Regions from separate parts of the Emticicia fluvialis genome, predicted to be linked through region 1. Evidence: riboswitches for the same ligand, from Rfam matches in the RefSeq annotation. Region 1 holds a riboswitch; the other holds the start of a gene.
The links. Region 1 has a riboswitch for S-adenosylmethionine ahead of NZ848_RS06760 (homoserine O-acetyltransferase family protein). Riboswitches for the same ligand answer to the same signal wherever they lie in the genome.
Positions count from the first base shown of each region.

Region 2: it holds a riboswitch for S-adenosylmethionine, as region 1 does, so the genes downstream of both, metK (methionine adenosyltransferase) here and NZ848_RS06760 (homoserine O-acetyltransferase family protein) in region 1, are expected to answer to the same signal.

Region 1 covers NZ_JANUSD010000004.1:292,282-308,649, reverse strand. Annotated here, with positions in the region: gene NZ848_RS06820 (NUDIX hydrolase) at 24-566, shown strand; gene NZ848_RS06815 (glycosyltransferase family 2 protein) at 563-1,435, shown strand; gene NZ848_RS06810 (S8 family serine peptidase) at 1,501-3,135, opposite strand; gene mnmA (tRNA 2-thiouridine(34) synthase MnmA) at 3,304-4,407, opposite strand; gene NZ848_RS06800 (N-(5'-phosphoribosyl)anthranilate isomerase) at 4,533-5,135, shown strand; gene NZ848_RS06795 (PspC domain-containing protein) at 5,428-5,649, shown strand; gene NZ848_RS06790 (PspC domain-containing protein) at 5,709-6,182, shown strand; gene NZ848_RS06785 (LiaI-LiaF-like domain-containing protein) at 6,289-7,293, shown strand; gene NZ848_RS06780 (DUF4105 domain-containing protein) at 7,379-8,554, shown strand; gene NZ848_RS06775 (M16 family metallopeptidase) at 8,730-11,531, opposite strand; gene NZ848_RS06770 (DUF502 domain-containing protein) at 11,874-12,476, shown strand; gene NZ848_RS06765 (hypothetical protein) at 12,553-13,140, shown strand; gene NZ848_RS06760 (homoserine O-acetyltransferase family protein) at 13,221-14,255, opposite strand; SAM riboswitch class I at 14,376-14,495, opposite strand; gene NZ848_RS06755 (SDR family NAD(P)-dependent oxidoreductase) at 14,717-15,469, opposite strand; gene NZ848_RS06750 (mechanosensitive ion channel family protein) at 15,488-16,368, opposite strand, start outside.
Region 2 covers NZ_JANUSD010000012.1:155,304-171,671, reverse strand. Annotated here, with positions in the region: gene NZ848_RS15160 (YfhO family protein) at 1-113, shown strand, start outside; gene NZ848_RS15155 (glycosyltransferase family 2 protein) at 156-1,148, shown strand; gene NZ848_RS15150 (FkbM family methyltransferase) at 1,168-1,884, shown strand; gene NZ848_RS15145 (agmatine deiminase family protein) at 2,101-3,141, shown strand; gene NZ848_RS15140 (n-acetylglutamate synthase) at 3,142-3,486, shown strand; gene NZ848_RS15135 (peptidylprolyl isomerase) at 3,682-6,066, shown strand; gene NZ848_RS15130 (peptidylprolyl isomerase) at 6,110-7,447, shown strand; gene NZ848_RS15125 (AAA family ATPase) at 7,478-8,449, shown strand; gene NZ848_RS15120 (GLPGLI family protein) at 8,505-9,260, opposite strand; gene NZ848_RS15115 (TonB-dependent receptor) at 9,296-12,112, opposite strand; gene NZ848_RS15110 (C40 family peptidase) at 12,489-12,941, shown strand; SAM-I-IV-variant riboswitch at 13,203-13,318, shown strand; gene metK (methionine adenosyltransferase) at 13,381-14,673, shown strand; gene NZ848_RS15100 (hypothetical protein) at 14,941-16,368, opposite strand, start outside.

The DNA of each region.
Region 1 (16,368 bases):
GCAAATTAACAATAAATTGAGGTATGCATCGAAAAAAATTGCTTGAATTGCTTCACAATCATACAGGAGCTGATGCCGGTGAATCGGCCATGAAAGAACAAATGACAGCATTTGTTCAAAACAATGATCAATGCTTTGACAGAGAGCTGCTTATCGGGCATGTAACGGGGTCAGCGTGGATTCTGGACGATTCAGGGCAGTTTGTATTATTGATGCATCATAGAAAACTGAACAAATGGTTTCAACCTGGCGGACATTGCGACGGTGATAATGACGTTCTACGCGTTGCCCTGAAAGAAGCACAAGAAGAAACCGGCCTGAATGCAATAAATGTAATAAGCAACGACATATTTGACATTGATATACACACTATACCCGAACGAAAAGGCATACCGGCACATTTGCATTATGACGTTCGATTTTTGTTCAGCGCCGATAAAACGCTACCTTTATTAGTAAACGAAGAATCAAACGGCCTGCAGTGGGTTGAACTTGCCAGCGTTGAAAGCCTGAATGATTCTGAATCAATGATGAGAATGGTACGAAAAACACTAAGGGCATTATGAAAGTAACAGGTTTTACCATAGTACGGAACGCTATTAAATATGATTACCCTGCCCTGGAAGCCATCACTTCGGTTTTACCCCTATGTGATGAATTTGTAGTTGCCGTCGGAAAATCAGAAGACGAGACCCTGTCGCTCATTCAATCCATAAAATCGGATAAAATAAAGATTATTGAAACCGAATGGGACGAAACCCTGAAAACTGGTGGACGTGTACTGGCAGTAGAAACCAATAAGGCAATTGATGCCATTAGTAAAGATACCACCTGGGCCTTTTATATTCAGTGCGACGAGGTAGTGCATGAGCAATACCATAATGCCATCAGGCTGGCTATGAAACAATATGCGGCTGATTTAGAAGTAGAAGGCTTACTATTTAAGTACACCCACTTTTATGGATCGTTTAATTATGTGGCCGACTCCAGAAAATGGTATAGAAACGAAATAAGGGTTTTCAGACATACAGGAAACGTGGTTTCTTACCGCGATGCCCAGGGTTTCAGAAAAACAGATAATACCAAGTTGTGTGTAAAACCTATTGATGCGCATATTTACCATTACGGCTGGGTGAGGCCCCCAAAGAAAATGGCCGAAAAAGTCAGGAGTTTCCATGCGCTTTGGCATACACCTGAAGAAATAGAGAAAATGCAACTGGCAGATACCGAATTCGATTATTCTAAAATTGATTCGTTAAGTGTATTTCATGGAACACACCCTCAAGTAATGCGTAGTAGAATTGAAAATGCCGACTGGAACTTTCATTTCAATGTAGCAGAAAAAAAGTACTCTTTAAAAAACAAGGTTTTGTTTTTCATTGAACGGCTGACAGGCTGGCGGATCGGCGAATATAAAAATTATAAGCTAATTTAATTTAAAATTCAGATGCGCCCTAAAAGTTAACTACCGCTGGCGCTATTCTTCAGCCGGATATTCGTCTAATTTCTTATGACCCTGGTAGAAAAATTAAGATTTTCTCCTTTTACTTTTAAAATATAATTGGCCTGCCAATAGTCTGATGGCAACGTTACATATCTTTGGTCAGTAACCATAGACCAGATAACCTTTCCGGTCATGTCTACAAGATTAAACTCAAAGTTTTTGCCGGCATTATCTTTCAGTATCCACACTTTTACGGCTCCTGTTTTTTCATTAAACGGATTTGGGAAAACGGCCACGTCTCTACCTTCTTTTTTTATAACCGCTTTCAGCTGTTCAAGTTCTGCCAGTTGCGCTGCTTTTTCAAAATTGGGTATTCCATAACCAAGTCTGTCGTCTGGTGATTCGTACTGACTGGCAGACCGTATCAGGAAATCGCGTATCTGCATATTGTTAAATTCAGGATAAGCCTGCCAGAAAGACGCTGCAAAACCAGCCAGCAATGGAGAAGCAAACGAAGTACCATTGCTATTTACAATAGTATTATTTGCCCCGCCTACCAATGTACTTTGCCCCATAGCGGCCAACTCAGGTTTTACCCGACCGTCGGCAGAAGGACCATAAGAACTAAAAGAAGCTATCACTCTTGAGGCAGATACCGCCCCCACTGCAATCACCGAATCAGCATCGGCAGGTGTGCCAATGTATTTCCAGCTATCGTTACCCTCGTTTCCGGCAGATGTAACTACCAAAATACCAGCCTGGGCTGCCCAATCTGCCGCCCGTGTTGCCAGGGCTCTGTCTCCGTTAAGATCTGTACGCTTGTAGTCTTGACTTGGGTCGTCAAAAGTAGTATATCCTAAAGAAGAATTAATAACATCTACCCCTACGCTATCGGCCATTTCAGCACCAAAAAGCCAGTTGGCCTCTTCGCGTCTGGTTTCAGATGCCGTATCTTCAGTCCGCAACAATAAATAAGAGGCTTTGTAGGCCGTACCAACTATTTTACCATCTTCATAGGCAGCCATACAAGACAATACGCGTGTGCCGTGGTTATCGTCTTCATAAACGCTTTTTTCATTGGCTACAAAGTCGTAGGTTCCAAGCACCCTGTTTTCGGCATATAAATCTTTAAAAAAAGTTAGATTATTCGCATTAAGAAATCCGGCATCCAGCACGCCTATCAGCATACCTTCACCTTTGAAACCTCGCTGATGCAGCTTATCTGCACCTAACATGGCTAACTGGGTTTGCGATAAGCTGTTGTCGGCTGTGCGCTCAGCAGCAAATTTATCTTTTTTGGTTTTAACGACGGCATCGGTATTCAAACGGGCATTGCGGATATCGCCAGCGCCCTCCAGACCCTTAACAAAAGAAAATTTCAGAATCTTATCTAATGTGGCGGTATTGGTTTCTATCAACGCTGCATTCAGCCAGCGGGATTTATACAAAACTTTTGCACCGGCTTTAGATAGTTCAGCCAGATAGGCCGTATTAGGTGGCAGGTCTCTTTCGGTGATGGCTATTTTCTGTTTGGCTCGTCTCTGTATTGAACGCTCTGAAAGAAACTCTTTTGGTTTGTTAACGGAATACGTAGAGTTAGCTTTGTCTTTAAAAACCACCAGATACTGGTTTTGTGCCAAAGCCGAAAACTGATAAATAAATACTGAAACGAATAGTAAAATCTTTCTCATTGAATATGCCGTTAATTATCCCAAATATAACGACCTGATAACTTATTTGTTACTACATCATAAAAAAAGTGCACCGGTTTATAAGAAACTGGCGCACTTTTAATCTCAACTATTCTGAATAACGGGTTAAATCCTCCAATTAAACAATAAAACGCAACTCTGAAAGCCTTATTGCTTGAAACTCTTCAGAATCCATCCTCCACCAACTACATCGTCTCCTTCATAGAAAACAGCGGCCTGGCCAGGTGCAATGCCATTCACAGGTTCATGAAACAAAACTTTCATTTTGTCGCCTTCCTGTATGATTTCAGCCGGCGAACCCTCGTGCTTGTAACGCACCTTGGTTATGGTTTCAAGCGGACGGTCAATCAGGTTTTCATATTTCTGCATTACCAGCTTGCCAACCATCATTCCGTCTTTTTCAAGGTCTTTTTCTTCTCCCAATACAACCTCGTTCGTATCTTTTCTGATTTCAGTAACAAAAACCGGTTTGCCAAGGGCAATACCCAGGCCCTTACGCTGCCCGATGGTATAAAAAGGATATCCTTCATGTTTACCAACCACCCGGCCATCCTGCATTACAAAGTTGCCACCCCTTACACTTTCTTCAAGGCCTTCAACTCTCCGCTTCAAAAAACCACGGTAGTCGTTATCTGGCACAAAACAAATTTCATAAGATTCAGATTTATTTACCAAATCAAAAAATCCCTTTTCGGTAGCCATTTCCCTGATTTCTGTTTTTTTAAGATGCCCCAGTGGAAGTTGGGTACGCGACAGGCTTTCCTGCGAAACACCCCAAAGCACATAACTCTGGTCTTTCCAGGTATCTACTCCCTTAGATATCACATACCGACTGTTTTCTTCTCTGATATTGGCATAGTGCCCGGTGGCTATAAACTCGCAATCAAGTTTATCGGCGCGGCGCAAAAGCGCATCCCATTTAATGTGTGTGTTACAAAGTACGCATGGGTTTGGGGTTCTGCCAGCCAGATACTCTCCGGTAAAATGGTCAATTACATAATCGCCAAACTCATTTCTGATATCAAGAATATAATGCGGAAAACCCAGACTAACAGCAATGTTACGGGCATCATTAATTGAATCAAGACTGCAACAACCTGTTTCTTTTTTTGTTCCGCCAGAAGAGGCGTAGTCCCAGGTTTTCATGGTCATACCAATGACCTCGTAACCTTGCTCATGTAGCAGTACTGCTGCCAGAGAGCTGTCGATGCCGCCACTCATGGCGACCAGAATTCGTCCGTGTTTACTCATGATAATAACAGTCGTAGATTCAAAGTCTACCGTTTTAGTTAATTAATCTGCAAAATTACTCAACAGAATTTGATTCTGAATAGTTCTGAACTAATTTTGAAGCCTGATTTTAATAGATTTCTGCAATGGCACTACAAACACTGGTTAAAGTAAGTAATATCACTAATTTATCTGATGCACGTTACTGTGCAGGTATGGGCGTTGAAATGATTGGCTTTGTGATGGATAAATTCTCTAATGATTACACCCCTCCTGAAAAATTGAAAGAGATTCAGTCGTGGGTTGCCGGTGTGCAAATTGTAGGTGAGACAGAAACTACCGACTATAATGAAGTTATTGCTTTGCTGCAAAACTATGAAATTGACCTGCTACAAATTGCCGACCCGGGCTTATTGCCACGAATTGCCGATGTCGGTAAACCTATTATACTGAAAGTTAAGGCCGAAAGTGCGTATCTGGAAGATTACCTGAAACTTTATGGCTCGTTTGTTGAGTATTTCCTGATAGAAGGTGAAGAATTTAGTGATTTCTTCTTGTTCCGTCTGAAAGAGTATGCACATGAACACCCTGTAATTCTGGGCTTTGGCATTGATGCCGACAAAATTCATGAATTGCTGGCAGATACATCTATAAAAGGCATTGCCCTGAAAGGCACCCACGAGATTAGGCCCGGTTATAAAGATTATGATGAACTAAGCGAAATTCTGGAATTATTGGAGATAGACTAACCACAGGTACATTTTCTACCAAACAATACCTAAAAGTCTGACTATCAGAATTTTATTTTTACTCTACTACTTTTTTCATTATATTTGTTAAAAGGCATCTACACATATTTATTGAAAAATTGAGAAATTCCGGACAATGTTTCGTGAAATCGTCCATCAATTTATCCCTTTGACATTAAAAATTTCCATTCATGTAGTTTGCTATACATAGTACCGTTTTTAGCCCATATCTTTGTTTCATCAATCACACAATAGTGGTTGAAAAACTAAACAACATAAACAAATAAAGAAAATGGAAAAGCGATTGTATAGAATTAAAAGTAGCAAAATGTTGGGTGGTGTAGCTGCCGGACTAGCTGAGTATTTTGATATTGATGTTACATTGGTACGGGTATTATTTGTGGTAGCATTCTTTGCTCCAATCCCGTCGGTTATCCCATACATTGTTCTATGGATGATAATGCCAACCAAGGAATCGATAATGAGAGATAACAACATCATCATAAATTCCTGAGAGACACAGAAAAGTTAACCGGGGGCAGATGAAAAACCTGCCCCACAAATATAAAAAAAATGGAAGGCAGACTTTATCGTATAACTCAAAACCAAAAATTGGGCGGGGTAGCTCAGGGTTTGGCAGAATATTTTAATACCGACGTTACACTTATTCGGGCTGTTTTTGTACTATTGTTTTTTACCCCGTTTCCAGCTGTATTGACTTACATTATTTTATGGGTTGTATTACCAGTAAAAGACCCTTATGTTTTTACAGCGCCAGCAAGTACCGGAACTATTAATTCAGAAACCTCAAATTATACAACTATGAGTAGTCGCAATCAAAACAATAATCTGGTAGGAGGAGCAATCCTCATCATTCTTGGGATTATTTTCTCATTTAATACCTTGTTTCACATAAACCTCTGGAGATACATTGGCCAGATGTGGCCACTTATTCTGGTTGGTTTAGGTGTATGGTTAATTGTCAGAGACCGTAAGGATGATAATTTTCCGAATTATCCAAAACAAGATTCAGATATTAACCTTTAATAACGCTCACTCCCTTACCCTTTCCCGCTATGGGCATCACCTAAAAAACGGGGAAGGGTTTTTATTACCCATCAGGTAAATAACAGGGCTCTAAACTCATAACACAATGGAACGAAAAAGCAGTAATATCTTTCTGGGTGCCATACTTATTGTGATAGGTATCCTGTTTTTGGGCACCAATCTTGACTGGTTCGAACTCAACTGGTCTTTTCGCCAGATTGCCCGCTTCTGGCCACTAATGCTGATTTTAGCCGGAGTCTTTGCTTTCCTGAATCGCAGTCGTACCGCTTTTAATGCCGCCTCTGCTTTGTTAATTGCCTTTGCTATACCTCTTGGCATTTTTACCTGTGTTGATGACGGCGTAAGCAATTTCAAAGACGAGTTTGATAACGACTGGCACGTAACTATTGACGATGATGATGATGACAACTATAACTCAGACAGTGACTCGTCAAGCAATGATGGATACAAAAACGACTACTCGGTTCCGATGGGAACAGACGTAATGGAAGCCAAATTGAAACTGGCGGGTGGTGCTGCAGAATTTGACCTGGAAGAAACAACATCCAATCTATTTGAAGCTAAAACCAACCTGAGTTACAAAACCGGATATACCCTTACCGAAGAGGTGAATAATGGTATAAAAACAGTTGAATTTGAGCAAAAAGGTAAAAAAGGAAAAGGCTTTAACCTGAATTTTGACAGCGATAAAAATTCAAACAATACTGTGCTGATTAAACTGAACAAAGCCCCTGTATGGGACATTGAAATGGGCATTGGCGCAGGTGAACTGGATTTTGATTTCAGTGATTACAAAGTTAAAAGACTAGACCTGAACACCGGAGCCACCGACATTGATGTTAAACTGGGCGATAAAGTTGATAACGTAGACGTAGACATTAATTCTGGTGTTACAAGCGTAAAAATCAGTGTTCCGCAGGGTGTAGGCTGCGAATTACACATGGACGGCGCGCTGAACTCTAAAGAACTGGATGGCTTTGAAAAAGTTAAAAGCGGGCTATGGAGAACACCGGGCTACGAAAGCACCTCTAAAAAAATAAAGATTGATGCAGATGCCGGTCTTTCTTCCATTAAAATAAACCGGTATTAATTTTAGCATAACTATTTAAATAAGCACACAGGTATTTGATACCTGTGTGCTTTTATTTTTAACTTTGCATAAAACACTATTCTGAATGAGAAAATACACCTTAGCTCTGATATTTGCCTTTCTGTCTGTTGTTTCTAATGCACAAAAGCTTTCTCCATACGCTTCTGTTAGTTTACTGACCATATCTCCGGGTGACGCCCTCTATTCAACTTTTGGTCATAGTGCCATCAGGGTTAAAGACCCAATGCAGGGTATAGATATTGTCTACAATTATGGGTCTTTTCAGTTTAGCACTGAAGGTTTCTACATTAAATTTCTGAGAGGTACTCTACCATATAAAATAAGCGCCGATTATTTTGATAACGAAATTTACGGCTGGAGCTACGAACGCCGCCTGGTAACCGAGCAGATGCTCAATTTATCAATAGAGCAGAAGCAGGCCACTTATGATTTTCTGTTAAATAATTTAAGGCCGGAAAACCGGGAATATGCCTATAAGTTTTTCTATGATAATTGTTCGAGCAGGCTGCGCGACGTGATGAAAAGTGTTTGCGGAGACAGCTTACAGTTTTCGGCTACTTTGCATAACGACAGCACCTACCGCCAGTGGATTGATAAATATGCCCGTAAAAACGAAAAACTATGGGCAGATTTTGGCATGGACCTGGCCATTGGGCTACCGGCTGACCAATTAACCGGGGCTTCAGGTGCTATGTTTTTGCCAGACAACCTCATGGATGCTTTTGATAAAGCCAGAATAAAAAGAAATGGCAACTGGCAACCGTTAGTATTGAGAAAATACGATTTAAACCCGGATATTTTTGATGGCAAAGTCATTGAAAAAGAAAAAATAACACCTAATATATTATTCTGGGGCTTGTTTGTATTGGTTGGCATAGGCACCTTTTTTCAGTTTAAAAAGAATAATAATACTTTTCTGTTCGATAAGGTGTTTTTTACCGCAACTGGTATTGCGGGTTGGATAATTGCTTTTCTGTGGTTCTTTACCAATCACGGCGTTACAGAATACAATCTTAATATTATTTGGGCTTTCCCGTTTCTTTTTCCAGTAGCCTTGTTTTTAAAGAAAGACAAATCGCCTGATTGGTTGGTCAAAAGCTTTCTGGTTTATGGCATTGTTCTGACTCTGCTCCTCATGAGCTGGGCATTTTTGCCACAGCAAATCAATTATTCATTAATACCAGTAGTATTGATTTTAGCCATACGTGCATTGTTTGTTTGGTGGCGATTAAAGAAATAATTGCCCACCAATAGATGTTAACTTTTACCGCCTGCCGTCGGTTAAATGGCACGCCCCTGTGTGGCTGGTTATCTTACCTATTGCATTGAATTACGGGTTAAAACTGGTTCATATATACAAAAACAGGAGCCGTATTTTTTACAATCGGCTCCCGTTTTTTTGTGTTTATAGCTGCTTACTTCTTTTCTGGCAGCAATACAAATTTGGCAAAATTATCGCCTATTAATTGCTTTGCGGCTTTTTTCACGCTTTCTACGGTTAACTTATCAATCAGTTCTTTGCTGTAACGGTTAATATAGTTCAGGTCTTCGCTGTTGAGGTATTGTTCGGTAAGGTAAGAGTCCCAGAAACCATTCTCTTTAACCTGCAATTCGGCTGAGCGTTTTTCCTCCGCTTTCACTTTCTCTATATCTACTGCTTCGGGGCCATTTGTTTTAATCTTCTGTATTTCATCCAGCGCTATTTTAACCAGCTTGTCAACATTGGCAGGGCTACAACCAAACGAAATGTTTAGGCTGTAGGTTGGGGTAGGTAGTTTTTCATAAGAAGCATCAATACTGGGCGAGTAAACACCACCGGCTTCTTCACGTAGTTTCTCTGTCAGTTTAATATCCAGTACCTCGGCAAGCGCATCCAGGTTCACCTGCAATTCTTCATTGAAATCAAAATCGCCGTAGAACTGCAGACTGACTGAGGCCTTCTCTTCCAGACCCTTGAAAACAGTTTTTTCTAATTTGCCTTTTACTTTATCAATATGCAGGTCTTTATATGTTTCCGAACGTTTGGTTGAAGGCAGCCCGCCAATGTATTTTTCCAATAAAGGCTTTATTTTATCAACCTCAAAACTACCGGTAAACACAAAGGTGAAATCGCTGAAGTCGCTGAAACGGTCTTTGTATATCTCGTACGCCCGGTCAAGATTTACTTTGTCTATATGCTCTGGTCTGATAGATGCCCTGCGAAAATTGTTCTGGTACAATACCGTATTAATGGTATCGTTAAAAACCTTCTCTGGCGTAAGTGTCTTCAATGAGTTGGCAATCAGTTCTTTTTGGTTTTTAAGAAAACTCTTCACCACTTCATCGTCACGGCGCGGTTGTACCAAATAAGCATACATTAACTGTAGCGCTGTTTCAAGGTCCTGAGGGCTTGTGCTGCCAGAAACCCCTTCTGTTAACTCGTTAATGTAAGGATACACATTTACCACTTTTCCGGCATGAAATTTATCAAGCTGGGTGTCAGACATTTTACCTACTCCTGCTTGTGACACCGCCATCGAGGCAAGTTCGGCTGAAAAATAATCAGCATCACTATAAAGTGAGGTTCCTCCTTTACTAACCCCCGAAAACAGAATCTGGTCGTTTTTAAAAGTTGTTGGTTTCAAAGCTACCTTTGCTCCGTTGCCAAATGTAAGTTCGGTAACCCCTACCCCATCTATTTTCTTTTCTGTTACTACCTTTGTGCCTGCAGGTATATTTTCAAGTAAAGACTTTGCCACTGCTTCATCTTCATAAGGTTTCAGATCAGGATTTTTTTCATTGATAAGCTCAAGAATTTTAGATTCTGATGGCAGTTTTTCCTTGTCACGTTCAGAGCCTATCACCACACCCAGACGGTTATCTTCTTTAAAAATCCGGTTTATCATAGCAGATATATCAGCTTGCGAAATGCCCTCCAGGTATTTTTTTGCAAACTCATATCTGAAATCGCTGCTAAGGTACGCAGCGCCTGTCAGGTAATTGACAACAAGTGGATTCACAAAATAGGCCGACTTCGTTTTGTCTTTTTCTTTGTAACTTTTTTCTACCGATGTCCAAATTTCTTTTTTGGCGCGTTCCATTTCACCTGCTGTAAACCCAAAACGTCTGATTCGCTCATGCTCATTCATAATTGCTTTTATGGCGGTTTCCATGCCATCAGCATTTTTAGGAACCGTAATAACCTGAAATACATCCAGCCCTGCCATAAACGGAGCATAGCCCATAATGGCAAATATAAACGGCGGATTGGGCTTTTTAGTGATTTCCTGAAGGCGGGTATTTACCATCTGGTTAAAAAGCATATCAACATAGGCATCACGTAAATCGGCTTGGGTACGAATCGTCTTTTTAGGAAAGCGAGTAAGCATCTGAAAAGCCGACTGTGGCATTTCTTTGTCTACAATCAGTTTGGTTTGCGTACCTTTGCTTGGCGCTACTTCATATTTTACTCTTTTCGGAGCATTTTTAGCTGTAGGTATATTCGCAAATTTTTCTTTAATCAGGTTTTCTATTTTTGAAGGGTCAAAATCGCCCACCACAACAACGGCCATTAAGTCAGGGCGGTACCAGTCATGATAGAACTTAACAATCTGTTCGGGTTTAAAGGTAGTAAGCACTTCTGTCTTTCCAATTGGCAGGCGGTCTGCGTATCTTGAGTTGTTCAACAACAAGGGCAATAATTGTTGTTGAATTCTACCCTGTGCGTTTTTCAGCCTGGCTCTTTCTTCTTCCAGCACAATACCTCTTTCTTTGTTAATTTCTGCGGTGTCAAGCGTTGCATAATGAGACCAGTCCGCCAATATCTGAAAGGCGCGCTCAAACAATCTGGCTGAATCTGTTGGCACCTGCAATTGGTATATGGTTTCATCAAAACTGGTAACTGCATTCAGGTCTGCACCGAATTTCATACCTGATTTCTGTAGAAAATCAACCAACAGATTTTTAGGAAACTCTTTTGTACCGTTGAAGTTCATGTGCTCCATGAAATGCGCCAGCCCACGTTGCTGGTCTGTTTCAAGAATAGAGCCTGCATTTATAACCAACCGAAGCTCCATTCTATTCCTGGGCTCACTGTTTTTCATTATGTAATACTTTAAACCGTTTTTCAGGGTTCCTGTTTTTACGGCAGGGTCATTCTGAATGGGTATATTCAGGTTCTGTGCAAAAGTTTGGGCCGTCAGCAGCAAAAACAAAAACAGATGCAGAATCTTCTTCATAAATAATATTTATTGAAATGGTTAATCGGGTACTGTAATACCGGTTATATACGTTTTTTAATTCATTGCAAGAGTAGTACTTTTTATTGGGTTCGCAAAATGTTTTTAAGCCCAAGCATACCCGTAAATTTTCATTGTAAAAACGCTATTAACCGCACTATATTTTAAAAGCCCGATGCTACGTTTGCATAATACGGTTTATAAATTGGCTGACAAAGCTGACGTGTTGTTTAGGTAATCGCAGGTCTTATAATCATAATTAGTATTTTCAAAACTTTTCAAATAGTTAAAGCGTTAGAAATATTAGCTACCTTATAACATGATACTATTAATATTTTAACTATGTCCGGCAGAAAATTTATTGGTCGCTTATTTTCTTATTTTATTCGTGGCCTGCTTTTCGTAGCTCCGCTTGGGTTTACTTTCTTTATATTGCTGGGCGCTTTTGATTTTGTAGATAACATTATCAGAATTCGTATCCCTACGGCCAATCCGAACGAAGACCTGTTTATTCCGGGGCTTGGCTCTTTGATTATTATTTTCGGAACTATGCTGATTGGTTTTATTTTTTCTGTGTTGCTTCCGCAGACACTTCAGAATATTATTGAAAACACCATCAGACATCTTCCTTTGGTAAGAATCTTTTATTTTGCATTTAAAGATTTAATATCGGCATTTGTAGGCGACAAACGAAAGTTTAATCAGGGTGCCATTGTGCTGATGAACAAAGATGCACGCATTTATAAAATTGGCTTTATTACGCAAAATGATTTAAGTAGTTTGGGCGTTAATGATTTAGTGGCTGTGTATTTTCCGCATAGCTATGCTTTTTCGGGGAATCTGGTATTGGTGCCCAGAGAAAACGTGCAGATGCTTGATTTACCCAGTGCAGAAATTATGAAACTGATTGTTTCGGGAGGGGTGTCTGTTAACGACAAAATGTGAGTCGACGGCTTTCTTTATTCCTGAATTTTAAATCTATACTCTATATTTGCTTTATATTATTAGCTGATACAATTGTATGCCAAAACTAAAAAAATTACTTTGCTTGTTATTGCTGTGCCTTAGTACTGCTGCCATTGCGCAGGAGATTCACCATCAGGACGCCAAATCGGTAGAAGAACTTTTATATAAAAAAGACCCTGCACAGGCCAGAAGCCTGTTCTCTAAAGACAAATATCTGGTGCTTGAAAAAGTAAGATCGGGCAAACGTAAAAAGTTCTATAAAGGAGATGTGTTCAGGTTTACAACGAAAGACAATATCAGCTACGAAGATGATTTATTCAGCATCTCAGATTCTTCTTTTGTAATCACGACTTTCAATGAAGTAATGAACCGATATGAATACGTAGAAATAAAACTGAGCGAAGTAAAAAGCATTTACAAGTATCCTAAAAAGCGCATTAACTTTGGCATAGCCAATTTTTCGCCTTTTGCTTACCTGCTTATTGAATGGGCGGCATGGGGTGTAGACCCCATAACTAACCCTAAGTTGCCTCTGGCGGCAGGCCTTACGGCTGTATCTCCGTTATTTACCATATTACAGAATAGCTTAAGAAGCAAAAAGCTAACCGAAAACTACCGACTACGGGTATTTCAGAGCTTTTAAATTGAGGTATGTACTGGCAAATGAATGATTTGCGAATAGATTGCTTTGTTGTCTGCAATCTGGAATCGCTGCTTGCTCAATCATTCATTAATTAATTTCAGGTTTTTACTCCAATTTCTGATTGTATCTGTCATAGCTTCAAACTCTATCAGAAAGCCATCATGACCATATAAAGATTCTATAACAGTATAAGAGGCCTCCGGAATACAACGCGCAATAAACTCTTGCTCTTCCGGCGGAAAAAGCACGTCAGACGATATACCAATCACCAGTGTTTTTGATTGTATTGTTGCCAGCACTTCTTCAACTTTACCGCGCCCTCTGCCTATATCATGCGAATCAAACATCTTGGAGAGTGTCCAGTAAGAAAACGCATTAAAACGTTTGCCTAGCTTTTCGCCCTGATAATTCTGGTAGGTATTGGCACGGAAAAAGTCAACCTGCCCTTCATCTCTCGACTGCGTACGGTTATAGGTAGCATAATTGCGGTAAGATAACAAAGCAATTGAACGCGCCACTTTCATGCCGTTCATGCCGGCTTTAGGGTTACGTTCTGTCCAGGTTGGGTCTGCCGAGATTGCCATTCTTTGCGACTCGTTAAAGGCTATACCCCAAGGCGAATGAATGGCATTGGTTGAAAACAAAATCAGGTTTTCTATCAGTTCTGGCTGCATAATGGCCCACTCCAAAGCCTGCTGCCCCCCTAACGAACCACCCAGTACGGTATTGATTTTATAAATGCCCAGATGCTGGCGGAGCAGGTCTAATGACCGCACTACGTCACGGATGGTAATAAACGGGAAATCATGAAAATAAGGCTCGCCTGTTACCGGGTTTTTGCTGAGTGCATTAGTAGACCCATAATGAGACCCCAGAATATTGGCACAAACAATAAAATGTTCGGAAGGATTATACAATCGTTTTTCGCCTATCAGGCCATTCCACCAATCGGTTGGGTTGGCATTGCCCGTAAAAGCATGGCATACCCAAATGACATTATCCATTGCGGCATTCAGTTTGCCAAAGGTGGTATATGCCAGTTGGAACTCAGGCAGCCACTGGCCTGACTCAAGTTTAAAAGGTTCTTCGTAGCGAAATATCTGTTGGTTCTCCATTTTTTTATACAAAATCTTCAACCTGATTTCTGACATACAGAAACTCAGCGTACATAAAAAAAGCCTACCTTACGGCAGTACGGCAAACAAAACCAATTTTAAAACGATTTGTCTATGATTGGTTTATAAGCCCGAATGGTTGGTTGAACCTTCCGGTAGGTTTTGGCACCTTATCGCAAGTAGCGGGACAGGTTGCCCGAGGTTCTCAGAGCCTATTCTCTCCTCTCGTCTGTATAAATCAATCCATGAGCTACAAGAAAGTATCTTTTGAATTGATGTTGCAAATATCTTACTTGAATTGTTAGAAAACAAGATTTTGAATTCTTTTTTAAAATACAACCATCAAAAAGCCATTTGGCACTTAAAACAGGCCTGGCCATACGGATTGATTTAAAGCAAAAAAAATGGCCTTTCCAAATAAAAAGGCCATCCTGATAATTAAATTAAGTTTTAAGATTACTTTATTTTCGGTGTATAACTGTGGGCGCTGACTGCGCTTTGGCATACAGCACTATGTCGGCAATTGTAACCCTGGCCGGGGTATTTACGGCATATAAAATGGCGTCGGCCACATCTTCGGGCTGTATGGGTTCAAAGCCTTCATATACCTTTTCGGCACGTGCTGTGTCTCCTTTGAATCTCACTAAAGAAAACTCTGTTTCTACTGCCCCGGGGGCAATATTGGTTATCTTTATGCCATGCTGGGTAAGGTCTAATCTCATACCCTCACTGAGGGCTTCAACAGCTGCTTTTGAAGCGCAATAAACCGCGCCGTTGGCATAGGTGTACTTACCCGCTACAGAGCTAAGATTAATAATATGACCTGCCTGGCGCTCTACCATGCCGGGGATAATTGCCCTGGAAACATATAAAAGCCCCTGAACATTGCCGTCTATCATCGCATCCCAATCGTCCGTATCGCCATCCTGAATGGGCGACAACCCATGTGCATTACCGGCATTATTAACCAGAATATCAATTGCCCGCCATTCGTCTGGCAATGAATTTATGGCATTAACCACCTCTACTTTATTGCTTACATCAAACTTTAAAGTGGTTACGTTTACTTTGGCAGAAAGGTAATCTTTCAGACTGTCTAAACGCTCCTGCCGGCGCCCACAAATAATTAAATCAATGCCGCTATTAGCAAAAGCAATAGCTGTGGCTTTACCAATGCCAGAAGTTGCGCCGGTTATTAATGCAATACGAGCCATTTTGTTGTCTGTGCTTAATTAATAGTCGTTATCAATATTTTTTTCATCAGCCGGGCTGGTAAGCGTGGTGGTAGGCATTGCCAGCTCTAACTGGTGTTTATCAAGTATGCTCATAATACCGAGGTTGATGTCTTCACGGATACGCTTGCTTTCCCAGTAATCGGCAGTTGCCGCCATAAACACAACCAATACATTTATTGAGTACTCACCAATGGTGTCTAGCTTCACATGAGCCCCGGTACTTATGTTTTCATGATTATCGAGCAGGCTTTGTACATCTTCCATCACTTTTTTTACCTCATGAATGGGTGTATCCAGCTGCAACCTCACAAAAAACTTGTGTCTTCGCTCCATTCGCTGCGATATATTATTTAAAGACTGCGACACAAGCATCTGGTTGGGTACCACCACCAGGCTGCCATCCACATTTCTGATACGGGTGCTTCTGAAACCCACTTTCTCTATCTTGCCAACCATGTTGCCCAGCTCAATGTCGTCTCCCACTATAAAGGGTTGTTCGGTAAACAAAGTAAAAGAGGCAAATAGGTTTTGTAAAGTTGCCTGCGCAGCCAGTGCCAAAGCCACACCACCAATACCTAAACCAGTAATAAGACTTACCACATCTTGTTTAAAAACAAAACCCAGCAGCATAAAAAAAGAAACGAAAGAAATAACTACGATGATGATGTCTCTGAAAAAAGGCACCAGTTGTACATCTTTTTTTGATTCTGTTTCTTCTGCCCGTTTTAAATACACCAAAGCAAAGAATCTGACAAGCCTGATAAGAATCCAGGTAATGGCTACCACAAAAAGGGTATCAAGCACACGGTCAAAAAAATCAGAAACCCGCATTTTACCTAATGGAATTATCCGCCATTTGCGCGGGAAGATAATCTCAT
Region 2 (16,368 bases), on a different contig from region 1:
TTATAGGTACAAAAATAGATTTATTTTCATCAATAATATTCGTACTGTTGGTTGTTGGTGGTCTGGTAATGGAGTTCAGAACAAATTTTTCACCAGACAAATCAAAAAAATAACTGATTGCAGACTTATTGAATAGTAAACAAAAAACCACAGCTATGGCGGTTGTTTCGGTGTTAATGCCTGTTTTTAATGCAGAAAAGTATGTAAAAGAAGCCATTAACAGTATTTTAAATCAAACGCTGAAAGACTTTGAACTGATTATATTGAACGATTCGTCTACTGATAACAGTAAAGATGTTGTTCTTTCAATACAAGATAACCGTATCAGGTACATTGAGAACGAATCTAATCAGGGGTTGGCGTTTTCCAGGAATCGACTGCTCAGAGAAGCCAAAAGTAAGTATATTGCCTGGCTGGATGCCGATGACATTGCTTATTCTACAAGGTTACAGGATGAGGTTGAGTTCTTAAAGGCAAATCCAGGCCATGCGATGGTTTCAGGTTGGGCAAGGCTGATTGATTCAGATGGAAATGCCACTGGTGATTTCATTAAATCGTACATTCCGGACAAGTACCTGGGGACCTTGCTTTTGTTTGTAAACTATTTCGTTCAATCTGGCATGATGTTGAGAAGAGAATATCTGCCAGAGGTACATTACAGACCTGAGTATCCGCCGGCAGAAGATTACGAGCTCTGGGTTCGTATAGCCGCAAGCCATGCTGTTGCTATTTTGCCGAAAATACTGGTAGACTACCGAATTCATGCTACTAATACAAGTTCTACGCAGCAGGAAAGGTCTGAGAGAGGCATAAAAATGAATCATCGCCATCAGTTAAGCGAATTGGGAATTTATGCCACGCAGGAAGAAATAGATTTGCACTATTCTATTGCATTTAAAAAAGCCGAAAGCATTGAATACCTCCGGAAAGCATCGGTGTGGCTTCAACGCATTAAGGCACAAAATAAAATATCCGGTAGGTTTGATGCGACTTCCTTAGAATATATTTTATCTCACAGATGGATAAAAGTATGTACAAGCAACAAAGCATTGGGTATGCAGGCATTAAAGATTTACTTCAAAAGCCCATTGGTAGAATTAAGTTTAAGGAATATTTTTTTGATATTACAATATTGTATAAAAAATTAAGAACATACACCGAAGCCAAATGTATAGCGCTATCTTTAAATTATTGCCACTTTTTGATGCTATTAGGCTGAGTATATTGTTTTTTGTAAGAAGATACATTTTCAAATTCGGTAAAGTGATTTTCTCGCAAACAGGTGAAGAAATCCTGATTCAATGGATATTAAAAGACGTAAAGAATGGCTTTTATTTAGATGTGGGTTGTCATCATCCATATAAGATTTCTAATACTTTTCAGCTATATTTAAAAGGCTGGCATGGCATAGCTATTGATGCAAACCCTGCCCTAATTGCCAAGTGGAAAAGAAAGCGTAAAAATGATATTCCGATTATGGCTGCGGTATCGGACCAGGAAAAGGAAGTAACATTCTATGAATTTAAAGAGAGTGAAGTCAATACAATGGATGAGGGGATGATGAGAGAATGGAAGCAAAAGTTTAATTACAGGAGCGCGAGAAAACTGACAACTCAGACCCTGACATCGGTTTTAGATGCGCACTTACCCAAAGGGCAGAATATTGATTTGATGACCGTTGATGTAGAAGGTAACGATTTCAATGTGATTAAATCAATTGACTTGGCTGTTTATCGCCCTAAGCTAATAGTGGTTGAGATTCATAATACTGATTTATCTGATATTCATGAGAACGAAATTTACAAATACCTTTCAGGTAAGAATTATACGCTGGTAAGTTTTGCAACTATGAATGGCTATTTCCTCGATGCCACGCAGGCTTGATTAGAATAGCCTTTTGATTCAGAATTCTAATATGTATCAGAATCTTAATTGTATAAATGATTAACTTCTTCTAATAGGCAAATTACCTGAATTAATATCCCAAACACCTAACAACACTGGTGTTTGGGTTCTTTTTTATAAATAATAGCCTTAACTTTGCGCTCATTTGAAATTTTCTGTTTCTAATCATCAATTAAAACTGAGAAAATAGTGCTTATTACTCCTAAACAAAAAGGTTTTTTCTTTCCAGCTGAATGGCATCCGCATCGCGCAACATGGTTGAGTTTCCCACAAAGTTCTGATTCCTGGGATTACGGCGAGCGTTTGGAAAGAATTTATCCCTCATACATGGCTTTCATTAAAGCAATTGCTGAAAGTGAGAAAGTATGCATCAATGCCACTAATGAAGAGCAAAAATCATTAATAACGAAATTACTTGAGCAATACGAGATAGACCCCTTGCAGGTTGAGATTCCTGTGCATCCATCAAACGATTCCTGGTGCCGGGATCACGGCCCGGCTTTCCTGATCAACCCCAACTCAAAAGAGCGGATGATAGTAGAATGGGGCTATAATGCCTGGGGCGGAAAGTATCCACCCTATGACGATGACGACCGCATACCGGTTAGAATCGCTGAGTATCTGCGTTTGCCTTATGTAGAGCCGGGTATTATTATGGAAGGTGGGTCTGTTGAATTTAATGGCAAAGGAACCGTTCTTACCAGTAAATCCTGTTTATTGAATCCCAATCGGAATCCACATCTGAATCAACAACAGATTGAACAATATCTGCAGGATTACTACGGAGTTGAACAGATTTTATGGGTAACTGATGGCATAGTAGGAGATGATACAGACGGACACATTGATGATACCACACGTTTTTATAATGAAGACTCGGTGCTGACGGTAGTAGAACATGATAAAACAGATGATAATTACCATCCGTTAAAGCAGAATCTGGAAGACCTCAGTAAAATGACATTGCTGAACGGAAAGTCTTTAAATATTAAAGAGTTACCAATGCCGGATGCTGTATATGACAGCGGCATACGTTTACCGGCATCTTATGCTAATTTCCTGATTACAAACGGTTCTGTTATTGTGCCAACTTACAGATGCAATAAAGACGATGTAGCACTGGATATTATACAATCCTGCTTCCCGGACAGAAAGATAACAGGTATAGATGCCACAGAGATTATCTGGGGGTTGGGTAGTTTTCATTGTTTATCTCAACAAGAGCCTATCGTTTAAATGTTAAATCTTCATAAAAAAACTTTCCGTGCTGTGCGCAATGCTGCCAATGGCGATGTTGACGATGAAACCCTTTTCCACTATAGTCAGGAAGCAGATGTGGTATGGGCTGAGTATGCGGGTGGCGCAGTTGTAAAAGGATTTATTATTGCTAAGATGCTGCAAAACAGTGTTTTAGATATGAGGTACGAGCATTTGAATACAGCAGGCGAGCTAATGACCGGCAAATGCATATCTACACCAGAATTACTGCCCGACGGGCGTATCAGGCTACATGAAAAATGGCAGTGGACAAGCGGGGATTTATCGTCTGGAGAGTCTGTTGTGGAAGAAATAATCGGTTAAACTTCGTAAAAAGCAGATTTTTCCGTTATTTTTGATTTCTTTAAGTTATATAGTTTTATGCGACTTTTTTAAGAGGTGGCAAACCTAAACAAAGTTAGTATTCATCACAATAATTTTTAAACGCTCAGAGTTTAGTTATTGTAAAGCAGTAGCATGTATTTTTCATGTTGCTTTGATGATTGACAAGTGCAATTTATGAAGCCATTTTATAAGATACTTACATATACATTATTGATATCTTCCCAGTTTTCGTGCCAGATTCTGAAAAAGGCACCAACTGATACAGATAAGACATCAAACAACAAGTCGGTTACCAAAAGCCAGTCGGTGCCGGAGCAGGGGGTTCCTGTAGGTCAGGTTAACTCAGAACCAGTGGGGCTAACGGTTGGTAATCAGGAAGTTCGTGTTTCTGAAGTAAAAAGGGAAGTTGAAAAACTGGTAGTTTCAGACTCGGTTACTGTTGAAAAGGCATTAGAACAGGTTATTCAGGATCAGCGTATAATGTTAGAAGCGCAGAGAAGAGGCTACGATAAATCTAAAGAGTTTAATGAAGAATTGCAGACCTACCACAATATTCTGGCAGATGCTTACCTGACAGATAGCGTAACAATTAAGGCTTTATTGAAAGAAACCTATGACTGGCTGCTACAGGAAGTGAGTGGGGGGCATATAATGTTACAGCTACCAGAGTTTGCAAGCCCGGCTGATACTGCTGCGGTATATAGCCGTTTGGTTGATATACGCCGTAGAGCCGTAGAAGGAGAAAGTTTTGAGGTATTGGCCAATCAGTTTTCTGACGATAAAAAGACAAGTATTAAAGGAGGTGACCTGGGCTGGTTTACTGCATTGCAACTTGTGTATCCGCTTGAAAAAGCCGCCTTTACTATACCGGTAGGCCAAATATCAATGCCGGTAAGAACCAAAGCCGGGTATCATCTGGTAAAAGTACGCGAGCGCAGACCAAACAGCGGAAAAGTTCTGGTGCAGCATATTTTAAAAGTAGTGCCGCCCAACGCAGCAGATTCAGTAGCTTTGAGAGCCAAAACAGAGATAGACTCATTGTATGCCGCTTTAAAACAGGGAACTGTTTTTGAGGCGCTTTGCGAAAAACATTCTGACGATTACCGGACCAGGAATAATGGTGGTTTACTGCCTGTTTTTGGTATTGGTACCAGAGAAGAAACGGCGTTTGAAGAAGCCGCTTTTGCGCTAAAAGAAGGTGAGATTTCAAAGCCTGTACGAACTTCAGCAGGCTGGCATATTATCAGGCTGGCAAGAAAATTACCGCTGGAGTCTTACGAAGAATTACTGCCTAAATTGAAAGAAAAGGTTGTTACAGATTCAAGAGGAGATCTGGTAAGAGATAATGCACTGAGCAGATTGAAACGAGATATGCACTTTGCTGAAAATGATGAAACCGTTAAAGGTGCCATTGCCACAGCAGATACTAACCTCTTTAAGCGCCGTTGGGGGTACTCGCTGAGCAGCCCGCTTGCTGCAAGTACCATTTTTACCATTAATAGTAACGAAATAAAAGCCAAAGCATTTTTTGATTATGTAATGGAGAGGCAATTGGTTGAAAGAGTGCCGTCTGGCTATACTCCCGAAATCTGGATGCGAAACTTTTATAAAAAGTTTGTTGATAAAAATGTAAAAGAGTATGCCCAATTGCATCTGGAAGAGGTTAATCCTGATTTCAAATCAATGATGCAGGAATACAGCGCGGGTTTCTTGAAGGTGCAGTTGTTGAATGACCTTGTTTTTGAAAAATCTGTTGCCGATACGCTGGGTCAACGTGCGTTTTATGAGAAGAACAAAGAAAAATACAGAATGCCAGAGCGTATTCAGGGTAGTCTGGTTGTAGCCAAAGACGCCAGAACGCTTGAGCAGGTAAAGGAAATTTTTGCTAAGGGTGTTCCGTATCCGCTTAACAGCACCATGAGAACCCCACTTTATTACGATAAGTATGCCAGTGAGCTAACCGCCGAACATAAAAAAATACTGGCCAGCCTTCTGGAAATAATGCGAGCCAACAAAGGGTATATAGTTGAAATAGGCGGTTACGCAGATCATAACGAAAACAATAGCAATTCGGCAGAAAGAATTGAGAAAGTAAAGAGCTTTCTGATAGCAAACGGTTTGCCAATAGAAAGAATAATTGAAAACGACTATGTAAAAACAAAACCTGCCGACCGTTTTGACTGGACAAAAAACCAGCGCGTAACGTTTATTTTCTTTAGCAACTCTAAAAAAGATGTAGAAAAAAGATTCAATAGAAAAGATAACGAGGCTGTTTCAATTGAAGAAGGGTATTTTAAAAAGGGTGACAATATTTTTGTTGATGGATTTAAATGGGAGCCGGGAAGCCGTTCAATGACTAAAAATGGTAGTTTTGTAGAACTGAATATAGAAAGGATTGAACCGGCAAGGTATAAAACATTGCGTGAGGCTCGCGGACAGGTCTTGGCTGATTATCAGAAGCAACTGGAGGTCCAGCTAAACAAGGAGCTGGAGCAGCGATATCCGGTTAAGATAAATAAAGAAGAATTAGAAAAGGTAATTGATAACCGAAAACAATAAGTTATAGTACTGCAACGATAGAAAATAACAGACTCCCAATTTTATGCTTAAGAAATTAGTTTTATTCATTTGCCTTCCCTTTATGGCTCTTGCACAGGAAAGCAAGCCAATTAATATTGACCGTATAATTGCCAAAGTAGATAACTATATTGTACTTCGTTCTGAGGTAGAACAACTCTACCTCCGCTCAACGCAGCAACAACAGCCTATTACCAAATGCCAGGCGCTTGAAAGCCTGGTTGTAAACAAACTGTTGGTTGCTAAAGCAGAGATTGACTCAGTGGTGGTTGATGATAAAATGGTTGATGACCAGCTTACTGCCCGTATGCAACAAATGATTCAGCTTTATGGTAACGAAAAAAATATTGTTGACCAGTTTGGTAAATCACTTGAAACATTAAAAAACGAGGTACGGTCGCAGGTAAGAGAGCAGCTTACGGCGCAGAAAATGCAGGGCGAAATAACCAAGAATCTGAAAGTTACCCCGAATGAGGTAAAGAAATTCTTTAATCAGATTCCGAAAGACAGTATTCCGGAGGTGCCGACTGAGGTGCAGATTGGGCACATTGTGCGACTGGCCAAGGTAACTAAAGCGCAGAAAGGAGAGCTGTCTGAACGCCTGCTTGATTATAAACGAAGGATATTGGCAGGCGAAAAATTTGAAGACCTTGCCAAAGAATATTCAGAAGACCCTGGTTCTCGCCAGTATGGTGGTGACTTGGGATGGTCAAAAAGAGGGCAGATGGTGCCGCAGTTTGAGGCAGTTGCCATGAAGCTGAAGCCCAACGAAATGTCTGATGTGGTTGAATCTGACTTTGGCCTTCACCTGATTCAGACACTTGAAATCCGCGGTCAGGAGTTCCATGCACGTCATATTTTATTACGCCCTGATTACAACCGTCTGGACTTGTCGGAGCCAACCAGATTTCTGGATAGCCTGAGAAGAGAAATTGTTCGCGACAGTATTACATTCGAGAAGGCCGCCAAAGAGTTTTCAGAAGACAAGCAAACGCAAGATGCCGGTGGCATGATTTCTGACCCGCAAACAGGCGCTTCAAAACTGGCATTAGACCAATCAATGGACCCAACATTGTATTTTACCATCGACAGCATGAAGGTAGGCTCTATTACACCTCCTATGCCGTATAGAAGTGAAGATGGCAAAACCGGTTCAAGAATTATATATTATAAGGCCAAGTATGCTCCGCACATAGCCAGTTTAAAGGATGATTTTGAAAAAATAAAAGATTTTGCCCTGATGGATAAGCGAAGCAAGGAAATAGATGTTTGGTTTAAAAAGGCAATCGCTGATGTGTACATAAAAATCGACCCGGAATTTGAATCCTGCAATATATTCGGGCAGGCCAAAGTCGGAAACTAGAAAAGATTTTCTTATCCATACCTTATATTAATGAGCAAAGTTCAATTTAATTCAGATGTTGAAGCAGCCGATGCCCTGAAAGCTTCTTTTAATGATTTAAGAAGCGAAATCGGACAAATAATTGTAGGTCAGGATGACACAGTAAGATTATTGTTAACTGCTATTTTTTGCCAGGGGCATTGCCTGCTGGTGGGGGTGCCGGGTCTGGCAAAAACATTGTTGATTCAGACAATTGCTTCTGCACTTGATTTAGACTTTAACAGGATTCAGTTTACGCCAGACCTTATGCCTTCTGACATTGTAGGTTCAGAAACACTGGACAACGAACGCAATTTCAGATTTATTAAAGGGCCGGTATTTGCCAATATTATTCTGGCAGATGAAATAAACCGTACGCCTCCAAAAACGCAGTCTGCACTATTAGAGGCCATGCAGGAATACGCAGTTACAGTTGCCGGACATAAACACAGCATCGGCCGACCGTTTTTTGTATTGGCCACCCAAAACCCAATTGAACAAGAAGGAACATACCCGCTTCCTGAAGCTCAGCTGGACCGCTTCATGTTTATGGTGCATTTAGACTACCCATCTTATAAACAAGAGCTAGACATTGTAAAGAGTACTACTTCTGATACAAAAAAGACAGTTAAGAAGATATTAACGGGAGAACAGATACTTTATTTCCAGCATTTGGTTCGCAGGGTTCCAGTGGCTGACAACGTGGTTGAATACGCTGTTGGCCTTGTACATAAAACACGCCCCAATTCTGAACTGGCCATTGCCGATACCAATAAATATCTCGAGTGGGGCGCTGGCCCGCGTGCATCTCAGAACCTGATACTGGCTGCCAAATGCAATGCGCTGATTAATGGCAAGTATTCGCCTGATATTGAAGATGTAAAAGCAGTGGCGATTCCGGTTTTAAGGCATCGGGTAGTAAGAAACTTCAAGGCTGAGGCAGAAGGGGTTTCGGTGCAAGATATAATCAAGCGGATGTTGTAATATTCAGGCATAAAAAAAGAGAGAAGCGGCCGCTTCTCTCTTTTTTTATGCTTTGTCAGTACTTTATTGCCCAGTACGGATTCCTGTATGATTTTATACTATCTTTAATATGATTGGCTATAAGGCGGTCAAAATCTACATCTTTAATCTTTTTACCTTTCAGCTTCGGTAATTTCAGTTCGTCGGTAAGTTTCTTAAACTGAACAGAGCTGGCAGTAATTATTACGTCGCCATCGTTTATTTCCAGTTCCATAATCAAGCCGGGCAGGCCATAATATCTTTCCGGGCCAGCCGAAATCGGGATATCTCCCGTGAACCACGCAGTTATTTTCTGATGTTTAACGGTGTCTTCGGTAACGGCTTTCATACAGATATAACCTGCTACATCCTTTATCTGGTTTAGTACTTTCCAGTTAGGTGCCTTTAAAGAATCTTCAACAACATAAGTTTTACCCATCATTTCTATCAGCTCAATTTTCTTTTCTTTCTCAAAATTGCGATAAATGTAGTAATCCTCTGTTCTGGAAGACCACCCATATTCGCTGGCTTCCTCCACATTGGTTAACAGACTTTCATTGGCATTAAAGGCAAGCTTGGTTTTTGATTTCCAGCCATCATCATTCTTACCCCAGGTTTGTTTCACGCGGTCTTTTTCTTCATTTGAAAGATACGTGAGCTGTCCGATAATTTTCGTCCAGAATTCCTGGCGTTCATATATAACTACACCCTCAGTTTTTTGAGAAAAGCCAAGTAACGGACTTAACAGCGCAAAAAACACTAAGCTGAACCGGAATTTTAAAATAGCTTTCATAAGTATATTTTTTAATAGTAATTAACTAGTTTAAATTAGAACCAACCCTGGCGGCGCATCTTTGCGCTTACACCTCTCATATTATAAGTAAAGCTTAGCATAAAGTATCTCGACAACGTCTGGGTTTGTTCCTGAGAAACGAAGTTCTGAGAAGCATATTGGTTAATACCTATGTTTTTCTTTAGCAGGTCATAGCCAGATACGCGTATTTCAGCCTTTTTAGCCTTACCAACAATTTTATAAAACGATGCATACAGAATCGGGATATGCTGGTTGAAGCCAAAACGGTCGTTTTTATAAATGCGATAGTTAAGGTTTGAACTGAAATAAACACCAGCAGGCAAAGCAATATTCATTTCTCCACCCAGCGTATGGTTAAAAATCTGCTGGTTCTGGGTATCATTAATTGAATACTTGGTATTGGTAATACCAAAATTACCGTTTGCATATAAGGTGAATTTATCACTTGGCGTCAGGTCAAGTCTGAAACCTATGTTATAGTTGTTATTGGTGGTAGTATTAAGCACATTGTTAATGTAAACAAGGTTTTTAGAGATGTTGGTACCACCGCTTAAATTAAGGTTACTTTTGGTCTTTTTAATTGGGAAACCAAAGCCCAGATAAGAACCAATATTTTGCCCGCCCGAAATATTGGTTGGCTTGGCAGTTGTTACCAATGTTACAGGGTCTACTGTCTGGTTATATATTACCTGGTTTATGCGGTAACTATAGTTAACATTAATAAACATATTGGTAAAGCTGGCAGGGTTAAACATGTTATAACCAATATAACCCTGATGCGAACTCATCGGTAATAAATCGGGGTTACCAACGCGCAGGTAAAGAGTATTACTGTTGTCAACAATTGGTTGCAGGTCTGTTATAGATGGTTCAGAAACCTCTTTGCCGTAGTCTGCCCATATATATCGATTGTTTTTAAGGTCAATGCTAATAGTTGAGGCCGGTATCCAGGCAAAAACATCACGGTTGATTTTCTGGAAATTGTTCGCATTTTTGCTGCGGGCAAAATTTCCTGTAAAATGGAACTGTTGCGCAGCCACACCAAATGAAATGTTTACTCCTTTATGATTATACCTTAAGCTTGTTCCGAGCCTGTTATACACAAAATCGTTGTTGTAATAATTGCTCAGCGAGTCAATTCTTATGCCGTCTGTGGTTTGTACATTTCTGTCAACGGCATCGCGGCGCAGGCTGAAGTTATAGAAGGTCTCAGAGAAGAATTTTTTCGATAATGGCTCAACATAAAGCAAACTCGCCTTTACTAAATTACGAGGACTATTGGTGGTATTAAGCTGGTTGATATTTCCCGGTATCAGGCCTTCTGGTGCACCAAATAATTCATTGACCGAGCTCTGGCGGGCCTCGCCATCTGATATGTTATAATTGTAGGTAAGGCTGGCTGCAAAGTTCTTGCCCTTTTTCTTGAACTTATGACGATAAATACCAATCAACGAAATTGCTGTTGAATTGAAATCGTTGAAATTGTTGATATTGGTTTCATTTGATTTCGTTGTGCCATTTCTAAAAAACTCTTGTTTACTGTTAAATTTAGTTGTTCCGTCTCCAATACGGCCATTGCCTATCAGAATTAAAGTATTCAGTGAGTCAATATTCTGCTCATATCTCATGCTAACTCTGTGGTTTCTGCTGATACGGTTCTGATAGCTGTTTTCCTGGCTTTTGAAAGAAACATTATTTTGCAGGAAGTTCTCTCTTTGAGATTTCTTAGATACCAGTTGCTGTGTTTGGCTATAATAATAATTTGAGCTGAATTTGGTTTTCTTGGTGTCAAAGTTATAGTTGGCACCACCGGCATAATTTTCTGAAAAGCCCTGGAAATTACGACCACCAACCGGTATGCTGATACTTTCTTCGGTGTCGTTATCATAGAAGTAATACACACCGCTACTGAAGCCGAAGTCGGCGGCGTCTCCCCAGTTATTGGCCTGGCTTCCTCTGAAATCCTGAAAATCATCTCTTGATATACCCGTCTGGTTAACATTGTTTCCAAGGCCCAGTACCGAAAACTGTTGTTTGGTATCAAATCGGTTATAATTACCTCTCAGCTCGGCACGTTCATTGGTACCTGCACCGGCAATTATTTTACCAAACCCACCTTTCTTAAAGTCTTCTTTCAGTTCCAGATTTACAGTCTTTTCTTTTTTTCCATCATCTACGCCTGTTGCTTTGGCCTGCTCAGATTTATCATTAAAAATCTGAACTTTGGTAATTGCATCTGCCGGAAGGTTTTTGGTGGCAGCTTTGGGGTCATTACCAAAAAAGTTTTTGCCATCAACCGTTACTTTTTTAACATCCTGCCCTTGTGCTTTGATGTTGCCGTCCTGGTCAATCTGTACTCCGGGGAGTTTCCTTAACAGATCCTCAACGGATGACCCCGGCGGCACCTTAAATGAGGCCGCATTGTACTCAATGGTGTCACCTTTAATATTCAGGGGTGCCCGGGCTGTTCTTACAACCACCTCCATCAGTTCTTTGGCAATGGGTTTAAGTTTCAGGTTACCCAGGTCATTCACGGCGCCTTCTACGGGCTTTACATCAATCTGAAAGGGGATATATCCCACAAAAGAGATTTTCAAAACATAATTGGCCTTTTTTACGTTTTTAAATTCAAATGCACCGTTTTCATCGGTTCGTCCGAAATTGACAAGCGTAGAATCTTTGGGCTGCAAGAGCATAACAGTGGCAAAGGGCATTGCTGCATTTCCTGAGTCAATCGCTACGCCTTTGATAGTGAATTTTGCCGGATTTTGGGCAAATAAGAGGTTACAAGCCAGCAGGAGAGCTGCCAGCAGAGGTAATTGCTTTTTCATAAATTGTTTAGTAAAGGATAGTTCCCGTTTTAAATAACTAATTGCTTAGTTCATAATGGTGCGAAGATATACATAATTTTAAAGCTAATAAAGATTTTAACTTTTTTTAATGTATAATTTTCCACAAACGTTTTTTTTAAGTGGCAGGCGTTCTATATTTGGCTTTACGTTTATCTGGCACCATTAAATAAATGCTGGTTTAAAGCCGCCGAGTTATTTGCAAAGCATATTACTGCTATTGGCTTTCTTAATAGCAGACTTCTATAATGCCTGGTGATTATTGTTGAACCCAATCAATATTATGCTGAAAAAAATCATATTGAGTTTGTCTTTTTTTGTTGCTGTATGTACTTGTAATGCACAAGAGGCCCCTTTAATGGCTGAAGCACATCAGCCTGAATCTACAGATTCTGAATGCCTTAGTTTAACTGATGAGATTCAGGTATTTGCCAGGCAACTATTAGGAACCCGATACAGATATGGCGGTAAAGCTACTCATGGATTTGATTGCTCAGGACTTGTAAATTATGTTTTTGGTTATTTTGGCATTCAGGTTGCCCATGCAAGCCGCGATTTATACAGGCTGGGCAATAAAATGAGCATTGAAGAGGCGAAGCCTGGCGATTTGATTTTTTTCCGGACCAGTTCCAGAAGGAAGGGGGTGTCTCATGTAGGCATCGTGCTTGAGCCTGACGAACATGGCCTGAGATTCATTCATTCAGCTACCAGTAAGGGCGTTATTATAAGTTATTTGAAAGAAAAATATTATAATCTGAGGTTTGTTGGCATACGCAGGGTTATAGATAATGGCAAAGTGGGTAATTCATGATTTTTGCCAAATAATTGTTTAAGAAATTATTAAATTTCAAAATAAAGAGATGCTTTTTATTAGAAGTATCTCTTTGCTTTTTATAGGCTGCGGTTATCGGTAAATTATAAGTAAAGGTAAAATATCGGCAATTGGGCGGTATTAATAGATAATTTGTCCAACCAAAAAAGTATTTAAAGATAATTTCGATAAACAAACTAAGTATTATAGATATATTTGCAGATTAATTTTTGCATTTGTTTCACTAATTAGCTTATTTTGCGTAAGTATCAAGAAATTCCCTTATGCGGAAACCCAACCGAGTAGAAACACTACGGTGGTAAAAAGATGCGGGCAGTAGAACTTTCGTTTTCTATTTGTCAAAAACAGTTTCTTTTTCTTTCTGCACAGAGTTTTTGCATACTCTTTTTGAAAAATCATTTAACAAATAACAAGATTTATGGCGTACCTATTTACTTCCGAGTCTGTTTCGGAAGGACACCCCGACAAAGTTGCTGACCAAATTTCTGATGCCCTTATTGATAATTTCCTGGCGTTTGACCCTTCTTCTAAAGTAGCGTGTGAAACGCTGGTTACCACCGGCCAGGTAGTTTTGGCGGGGGAGGTAAAAACCAAAACCTATCTTGACGTGCAAACCATTGCGCGCAATGTGATTGCAAAAATTGGTTATACCAAGTCTGAGTATATGTTTGAGGCTAACTCTTGCGGTATCCTGTCGGCTATTCATGACCAGTCTGACGATATAAACCGTGGGGTTGACCGCTCGGCGGATGAAAGAAATTTTGAAGAAAAAGCCGATGCTCAAGGTGCCGGAGACCAGGGTATGATGTTTGGCTATGCCACCCGCGAAACCGACAATTATATGCCGCTGGCATTAGACCTGGCACACAAAATTTTGCAGGAGCTGTCGGAGATTCGCCGCGAAAACAAGCGCATCAAGTATCTGCGCCCTGATGCGAAGTCGCAGGTTACGATTGAATATGCCGATAACAATAAGCCTATCAGAATAGACACTATCGTTGTGTCAACACAACATGACGATTTTGCCGCTGACGAAGCGATGCTGGCCACAATAAGGAAAGATATTATCAGTTACGTAATACCGCGCGTAAAGGCAAAATTGAAGCCTTCTTTACGTAAATTATTTAACGACCAGATTACTTACCATATTAACCCGACGGGTAAGTTTGTAATCGGCGGGCCGCATGGCGACACCGGTCTGACAGGCCGTAAGATTATTGTAGATACCTATGGCGGCAAAGGTGCACATGGTGGTGGGGCATTCTCAGGCAAAGACCCGTCTAAAGTTGACCGTTCGGCTGCTTATGCAACGCGCCATATTGCCAAAAACCTGGTGGCAGCCGGCGTTTGTGACGAAGTGCTGGTGCAGGTATCTTATGCCATTGGGGTTGCTAAGCCTTGTGGTGTTTATGTAGATACCTACGGCACAGCTAAAGTTAAAGGCGCCAACGGCAAAAAGTTATCAGATGGTGAAATAGCCAGAATAGTTGAGAAAGTATTTGATATGCGCCCTTTTGCCATTGAGCAACGTCTGAAATTACGAAACCCAATATACTCTGAAACCGCTGCTTATGGCCACATGGGTCGCGAGTCTAAGTGGGTAACAAAAGTTTTTAAAGGACCAGAAGGCGAAAAACAAGTTGAGGTTGAGTTATTTACCTGGGAAAAACTTGATTATATAGATAAAGTAAAAGAAGCATTCGGTATCTGATAATGATTGAATATACAGTGGTAAGGAGAAAGTAGAACTTTCTCCTTATTTTTTTGAATAAGCTATCTGTACTGAAATTACTATTTAAATAGAATATATTAACAGAAATGTTTAAACGAAATAAATAAAATATATGATATAGTTAGTTTATATTGAAGTTTCAATAATAATTGAATGTTTAATTTAAAAAGTTAAAAACTAAAAAGCCAATAGCTGCTTTTGTATAAAGCAATCCTATTGGCTTTTTAATAAATATGATAGGTGTTATCAGCGTGCTACTTCTACAAACTTGCCGTCTTCATATTTAACGATTGGAACAATCTTGTTTTCATGCGAGCGATTGGTGTAATCAAAACCATCGAGCGTGTAGCCTTGGGTATAATCTATGGCGTCCAGATTAGCTCTGAAACGGCTTTTACCCATTCTTAGCATTCTACCATAAAACAGCACCATATCGTAACCCCAATAAGCGTAGTATGAAGGTGAAATGTTCTGTGCATTAATAAACGCACTTCTGAAATTTTTGACTTCCTCTTTGTCGCGGTTTATATAATCTAACTGAATAAGAAATAACTCGCGGTTGAAAATACTTAGAGAAGATGATTCAAAATCAAATGCAGAAGATGCCGCTACTACCGGCGCCGAAACTTTCTTTTTATCTAATGCACTGATTATTTTCGGGCCCAAAGTAGGGTCACTGCATGACACAAAGATGTGATCAGCCTTTCTTTTGGTATCAATGTCGTCAATAGTGTTGAATCTTCTGATTGTAACAACGCTTAAACCTTTGGCAACGGCTTTGTCGCGGTATATATAAGCGAATGTAGAGTCTTTGCGGGTGTTACCATAATAGATGCTGACAGAGCGCGCTGATTTCTCGTTTACAACGTATTCAAGCGCTTTCTGCGACTGGGTTTCATAAGACGGAGACGCCAGAAATGCAGACTTATCATCGCTGACCAGCTGTAGATTATTTGAAAGCGGATGCACCTGAACTGCATCATTCGACTTCGCAAACGTGTTTACTATTTTGTTTACTTCCGGATATAGTGGCCCTATAATAACATCAACCTTACCAAAACCTCTGTTTGCTACCAACTGATTCATTTGCTTGGCATCTTTCTCAATGTCAAAAGCAAATAAGTTCAGGTTGATTTGTTCAGAGGCTAGTTTTTCCTGAGCCAGTTTCATACCTGCATACAAATCATACACATACTGATTTGCCCTTGTTGCTTTGCTGGCATCAAATTCAAACAACCGGAAAGGCAGCATCACAGCCACGTTAATGGCATCAGAATCATCATTCTGCCTGGGTTTTTTCGGCGAATTACTGCCAGCGTTTCTCTGGCTAAACTGATTGGTAAGCCTGTCTGACAGTTCCAGGTCATCTCGGCTTGCATTTTTACTTCTCTGAATAGCATCGATAATCAGTTGTGCCAGCACCGGGTTATCCGGCGACTTTTGATACAACTGCTTTAACTGGCTTAAATCTTTTATCTTGCTCAGAAACGCATACTCCATGTTCTCGATAGAGGCTTTCCAAGACTTTGAACTAACACGGTTTAAAGCCTGCAGGGCTTCTTCAGGTTTGTTTTCGGCAAAAGCAACATTGCCATAAAGATAGTAGGCGTCGTCTATTTCGCTCCAGCCCGGAAAACGCTCCAGAAGCTGTCTCAACATAATACGTGCATCATA